DNA from 2 places in the Sinorhizobium sp. NFACC03 genome. Region 1 is predicted to be linked to the other one. Evidence: riboswitches for the same ligand, from Rfam matches in the RefSeq annotation. Region 1 holds a riboswitch; the other holds the start of a gene.
The links. Region 1 has a riboswitch for FMN ahead of BLU35_RS21755 (6,7-dimethyl-8-ribityllumazine synthase). Riboswitches for the same ligand answer to the same signal wherever they lie in the genome.
Positions count from the first base shown of each region.

Region 2: linked by a shared signal. The riboswitch ahead of BLU35_RS04835 (DMT family transporter) and the one ahead of BLU35_RS21755 (6,7-dimethyl-8-ribityllumazine synthase) in region 1 are both predicted to bind FMN.

Region 1 covers NZ_FMXF01000018.1:113,564-116,967, forward strand. The annotation lists gene BLU35_RS21750 (low temperature requirement protein A) at 1-858, shown strand, start outside; gene BLU35_RS21755 (6,7-dimethyl-8-ribityllumazine synthase) at 1,237-1,710, opposite strand; FMN riboswitch at 1,802-1,952, opposite strand; gene BLU35_RS21760 (TfoX/Sxy family protein) at 2,444-2,788, opposite strand; gene BLU35_RS21765 (ABC transporter ATP-binding protein) at 2,884-3,404, opposite strand, start outside.
Region 2 covers NZ_FMXF01000001.1:975,615-979,018, forward strand. The annotation lists gene lon (endopeptidase La) at 1-1,043, shown strand, start outside; gene hbs (non-specific DNA-binding protein Hbs) at 1,264-1,539, shown strand; FMN riboswitch at 1,664-1,829, shown strand; gene BLU35_RS04835 (DMT family transporter) at 1,917-2,822, shown strand; gene BLU35_RS04840 (esterase-like activity of phytase family protein) at 2,911-3,404, shown strand, end outside.

The DNA.
Region 1 (3,404 bases):
GTCGCGATGGTCTTCCAGTGGCTGCGCGCCAGCCGGCAGGATCCGGCGCGGCGGGAAGCCTGCATGGCCTATGTGAAGGCGATCAGCGTCGCCCAGCTTGGCTGGATCGTTTTGATCTTCTTCGACTTCTCGCTGGCGGTGACCTTTGCCCTGGTCGTCGCGCTGACGGCGATCGAGATGCTCGGCCCCTACATTGCCGAGATGCACTATGGCGGCACGCCCTGGCATGCGCATCACATCGCCGAGCGTTACGGGCTGCTGGCGATCATCGCGCTCGGGGAAGGGGTGGTCGGAACGGTCGCCTCGATCTCTGCCGTGGTCGAGGGCGAAGGCTGGAACCTCGACGTTGCGCTCGTCTGCCTCGCCGGCACCGGGCTCACTTTCGGCATGTGGTGGATCTATTTCCTTTTGCCGAGCGCCGAGGTGCTGCACCACCACCGCCTCAAGCGGTCCTTCGTCTGGGGTTATGGCCACATACCGATCTTCGCCGCGATAGTCGCCACCGGCGCCGGGCTGCACGTGGCGGCCTATTATATCGAGCACAAGGCCCATATCAGCTCGGTCGCAACTGTGCTGACAGTCGCGGTTCCAGTCGGACTCTACATCGGCCTGCTCTACGCGATGTACGCGTATCTGCTGCGGCAGACGAACCGGCTGCATCTCTGGCTGCTTTGCGGCACGGCGCTGGTGCTGATCGCGTCCGTCGTCGTGGCGATGCTTGGGCTCGATATGGCGATGTGCCTGATCATCCTGACGCTCGCGCCCGTCGTCACCATCGTCGGCTACGAGGCCGGCGGCCACCGCCACCGGATGGCGGCGCTGGAGCGCAGCCTGCAGGACGGCGAGGCGGCGCGGTAGGCGCGAATTTGAGAGTCGAGACAGGGGCTTATCGGCTGGGGCTGCCGGCTTGAATCAGGTGGCTCACAAGTGGATTCAACGGGAGTGCTTGTGGCGTTCCGGGGGGCTGCGAGTTCGGCATGATCTGAGAGCAATTCTGCCCCTCACCCTAACCCTCTCCCCGCAGGCGGGGAGAGGGGACGAGAGCTCTCGCTGGCGGGATGGCTCTGATTGACCTCAGGGGGGCCGGCCGTTCTCGAGAGAGGATGAGTTTGGGTGACAAGGAGCCACGCGTGTCCTTCTCCCCGCAAGCGGGGAGAAGGTGGCCGGCAGGCCGGATGAGGGGCAGCGCGCTTACGGCGCACCCGCCAGGCAGGCTCACTTCGGAGCCGCAGACGATCAGGCGTTGACCAGCGCCAGCTTGGCGCGGGCATCCAAAATCTGCGAGCAGGCGTTGGCGGCTTCCGTGCCCTTGGTGACGAAGTGTTCGCGGAAGAAGGCAATGAGCGGTTCGCTTTCCTGGAAATTGTGCGGCGTCAGTACGGCCGAAAGCACCGGCACATTGGTGTCGAGCTGGACGCGCATCATGCCGTCGAGCACGGTGCCGGCGACGAAGTCGTGGCGGTAGATGCCGCCGTCGACGACGAAGGCGGTGCCGAGGATCGCGGCGTAGCGGCCGGTCTTTGCCAGCGTCTGCGCATGCAGCGGGATTTCGAGCGCGCCCGGCACATCGAAGATCTCAACGTCGGCAGCCGAACCGCCGAGCTTCGTCCATTGCGCGACGAAGGCATCGACGCAGCGGTCGACGATATCGGCATGCCAGCGGGCACGGACGATCGCGATCTTGGCGGCGGGGTGGGAAAAAATGGTCATGGTCTCAAGCCTTTCAGGGTTTGGCGTTTCCAATGATCCCGTCGGGCGAACATGCATGCGCGCGAGGTCCCGTCGCTGGGCCCACGTTCCTGCTTGCTCTCTTCCATCCGGACTGTGACCGTCGGCTCCGGAATTCGACCGGATCTGCTGACCTCTGGAGCGTAAGCTCCAGAGCGCTCGCGGGCTTCGGCCTTTCGGCCGCTACCGCCGGTGGGGAATTTCGCCCCGCCCTGAGAACAACGCGACTATATAGTCCGCCTGCGAGCGATCAAACGCACGGCGCGACGAAAAGAGGGGAAATCACGACAGATTTTTGCATGTCCGGCCGGAGCGCGAGAAACTCTTTCTCGTTCCGGTATTTTCGCGCTGGCTGCGGCCGACTTTATCTGCAGGGCGATCAGCTGTCGGGGATCGATGCATCACCTGTGAAAAGTCGAATAACAAGCGCGAGATATCAACGGTTCCTCACCTGGGGACGAGAACCCAGAAACCACTTGCGCACCCAGGACGATTCATAGTTAGTGCGAAGCAGAAGCAGCCTTCATCAATTTTTCTTTTGGTGACAGAAAGGCGCTCCGATTGGCGAAACTCCCCACGAAACCCGACAGTGAGCACCTCAAGCTGAAGCTTTGGGTTCTTGAGGCATCCGCGATTGGGCGGTATCCCATCACGTGTGTCTTTGTCATCGCCTTGCTGTTTATGGGTGGCAAGGCGTTTGGGATTTGGTGAAGCGCTATCCGCGCAGTTCGTCGTCTTCGGCTGAAAGTGCCCTCCCGGCCCAATGGAGAAGGGCGTCGCGATCGTCGAGGCAGTCGACAGGCGCTTCGTAGAAGCGATGCACGACCACGGTCTTGCCGCCCTTCTCATAGGTGAACGGCTGGCAACCCTCTGTGATAAGCGCGTCTTTCAGCGCCTGATCAACCCTGAAATAGAGGCGGTCCTTGATGCTGACGGCAAAGCGCTTGTCTGCGACGACGTAGGCCCAGCCGCCGAAGAAGCGGTCAATCTGAACAGGCCCGAGATCGGAGAGTTCATCCTGGATATGCCTGACGAAGGCACTTGGTTCAGCCTTGGCCATGATTGCAACCTCGCGGGTCTCCGGCAATGGTGCAACGAACCGCTGCATACTCGCTGGCGCCCTGCGCGCCAGCGTTCATCGGTCTTCTGCAAGGCCTACTCGCGAATAACGAGCAGGTCCTTGGCGGCGAAGCGCAGGGTGACGTTGTCGCCCGAGACCGGCGGGGTTACGCCCGGATTGTTGAACATGTCGAAGGAGATGACATCGCCGCCGACGCGAAGCCGCGTGCGGATGACCGAGCCGAGGAAGCTCGTCGAGACGACCTCGCCGGCAAGCGCCGTATCGCCTTGCGCCCCTTCGGCAATCGAGCCCGCTTCAGGGCGCAACGCCAGCGAGATGCTGTCGCCACCCTTCATGCCGGCAATCGGGTCTTTCAGAGCCACCTGCTGGTTGCCGATCGTTACGGCGCCCGAGGCCGGATCCGCGACCTTGCCCTCGATGATGTTCAGCGTGCCGACGAAGGAAGCGACGAAGCGCGTTGACGGCGTGTTGTAGATCTCGAAGGGGGTGCCGATCTGGTCGGCACGTCCGGCATTCATGACGACGATACGATCGGAGATCGACAGCGCCTCTTCCTGGTCGTGGGTGACGAAGACCGTGGTGATGCCGAGCTGCT
Region 2 (3,404 bases), on a different contig from region 1:
TTGAAGTCGAATACGACCTGTCCAACGTGATGTTCATCACCACGGCCAACACGCTGAACATTCCGGCGCCGTTGATGGACCGTATGGAAGTGATCCGCATCGCCGGCTACACCGAAGAGGAAAAGCTGGAGATCGCCAAGCGGCATCTGCTGCCGAAGGCGATCCGCGACCACGCGCTGCAGCCGAAGGAGTTCTCCGTGACTGACGGAGCCCTGATGGCGGTCATCCAGACCTACACGCGGGAAGCCGGTGTTCGTAACTTCGAGCGCGAATTGATGAAGCTCGCCCGCAAGGCGGTGACCGAGATCATCAAGGGCAAGACGAAGACGGTCGAAGTCACGGCGGACAACATCAACGACTACCTTGGTGTTCCGCGCTTCCGTCACGGCGAAGCCGAACGCGACGATCAGATCGGCGTGGTCACGGGTCTTGCCTGGACCGAGGTCGGCGGCGAATTGCTGACGATCGAAGGCGTCATGATGCCCGGCAAGGGCCGCATGACGGTCACCGGCAACCTGCGTGACGTGATGAAGGAATCGATTTCGGCGGCGGCGTCCTATGTCCGCTCGCGGGCGATCGATTTCGGCATCGAGCCTCCGATGTTCGACAAGAGCGACATCCACGTGCACGTGCCGGAAGGTGCGACGCCGAAGGATGGTCCGTCAGCCGGTGTCGCCATGGCAACCGCGATCGTGTCGATCATGACCGGCATCCCGATCTCCAAGGACGTCGCGATGACCGGCGAGATCACGCTGCGCGGCCGCGTGCTGCCGATCGGCGGTCTCAAGGAGAAGCTGCTGGCAGCGCTCCGGGGAGGCATCAAGAAGGTGCTGATCCCCGAAGAGAACGCCAAGGATCTCGCCGAGATCCCGGATAACGTGAAGAACGCGCTCGAAATCATCCCGGTTTCGCGGATGGGCGAGGTGCTTGTACACGCTCTGGCGCGCATGCCGGAACCGATCGAATGGGACCCGGCAAGGGAGCCGGCAACCGTCGCAGTGGTTGATTCGCAGGACGAAGCAGGCTCCTCGATCGCCCACTAAAAAGTGCCGGTGAATGGGCGCAGCGACCTCACGCGGCGCCCATTTTGCAGAAAAATTGGGAAGACCGGCCTCTGGCCGGTCTTTTTTGTTGTAAAAGCGCCCTGCAAGCCTTGCATTCCAAGGGATTAGGCGCAATTGGGAAAGGCAAGACGCGGGCGATGCGCAAGCCGCCGCGGCTTAAAACACAGTCGTTTCGAACCAATCTGAAAGGGGTGGAAACATGAACAAAAATGAGCTCGTGTCTGCCGTTGCTGAGAAGGCCGGACTTTCCAAGACCGACGCATCTTCTGCAGTTGATGCAGTTTTCGAGACCATCCAGGGCGAGCTGAAGAGCGGCGGCGACATTCGCCTGGTCGGCTTCGGCAACTTCTCGGTTTCGCGCCGCGAAGCCTCGAAGGGCCGCAACCCGTCCACGGGTGCGGAAGTTGACATCCCGGCCCGCAACGTGCCGAAGTTCACGGCCGGCAAGGGCCTGAAGGACGCCGTCAACGGCTGATCAGATTTGCTTGGCGGCCGGACACGAGGCCGGCAGTCCAGGTATTCGAGGGTTCGGCGAAAGCCGGACCCTTTCGCATTTCGGGGGCTGCCCTTGCGGCCTCCTGCCATTTGCTCTACGGCTTGCCCATTCTCAGGGCGGGGTGAAAATCCCCACCGGCGGTAAGGGCGCTGCAACATCATGCGGTGACCCAAGCCCGCGAGCGCCTTTCTCCTGAAGCGGGGAAGGGGTCAGCAGATCCGGTGCAATTCCGGAGCCGACGGTCATAGTCCGGATGAAAGAGAATGGTCGTCGGCACGAAGAGCAGGGCTCCCCGGCGTCGTGCCGTGCGCTCATGCGTCCTGATTTGTGTTTGTCCATTTCTCAGGATGCGTGACATGAATCAGACTTCCCTCGGTTTGTCCTCCTCGCGCGCCATGGCCGGTGCCGGCTTCATGGTGCTGGCCGGTATTGCCTTCGCCGGGCTCAATGTCGTTACCCAATGGCTGACGATGAAACTCGGCTTTCCCGCTGCCGCCACGGCCTTCTGGCAATATGCCTTCGCCTTTCTCTTTTCGCTGCCGTTCCTACGGCGGGTCGGACTTTCGGCGATGCGCACCGCTTACCCCTGGCGCCACGTGGTGCGCGTGGCGCTCGCGGCCTTCGGCGTCGGGGCCTGGGTCTCCGGCCTTGCGCACGTGCCGATCTGGCAGGCGATTGCCCTGGTCATGACCTCGCCGTTCTTCATCATCCTTGGCGCTCGCCTGTTTCTCGGCGAACGCGTCGGCCCGGCGCGCTGGACCGCGACTGCGGTCGGATTTGCCGGTGCGATGATCATTCTTGAACCCTGGTCGGACAGCTTCACCTGGGCAGCGCTGCTGCCGATCCTCTCCGCCTTGCTCTGGGGAGCCTCGTCGCTCATCACCAAGAGCCTGACGAGCAGCGAGCGTCCCGAAACCATCACCGTCTGGCTGCTTGTCCTTCTGACCCCGATCAATGGTGCCGTTGCGCTCACGGCCGGTTTCGCGATGCCGCAGGGCACGGCGCTCGGCCTTCTCGTGCTCGCCGGGGTCATGACCGTGTTCGCGCAATATCTGCTGACGCTCGCCTATACGGTTGCCGACGCTGCCTACGTGCAGCCCTTCGATGATTTGAAGCTGCCGCTCAATGTCTTCGCCGGCTGGCTGGTCTTCGGTTACGCACCGACAGGCTATCTCTGGTTCGGTGCGGTCCTGATCCTTGGCGCGTCGCTGTTCATCATGCGCAACGAGATTCGGCGCGAACGGGAGGCTGTTGCAACCTGAACGGTGTAAAACCCGGCCGATGTCATTCGGCTGTCATCGCAGTCGCGCAGAACCCCCATGTTTTCAGTATTCTCCATGGGGGATTTCAATGATCATTACTTCGCGCGTGACCGCGTTCGCGGCCGTCCTTCTTGCTTCGGTGGCATTTCCTGCGGCGGCTGAACCTGTATTCAATCGTATTGCGTCCTTTGCCGTTGCCGACAATCTGCCTGATGGTGACGCGCGCAAAGCGCCGACGTCCGCCGAGATCATCACGGCCAGCGAAGACGGCAATACGCTGATCTACTCCGACAGCCCGGGCAAGCGCGTCGGCCTGATCGACATCACCGATGCCAAGGCGCCGAAGGCAGCCGGCACAATCTCTTTCGACGGTGAGCCGACCTCCGTTACCGTTGCCGGCGCCAAGGCGCTCGTTGCGGTCAACACGCGCGAAAGCTTCGTCAAGCCTTCCGGACTTCTGGCAATCGTCGACCTGGCGTCGAAGAAGGTGGATGCGACCTGCGATCTCGGCGGTCAGCCGGATTCGGTGGCCGTCAACAAGGACCGCACGCTTGCGGCCATCGCCATTGAAAACGAGCGCGA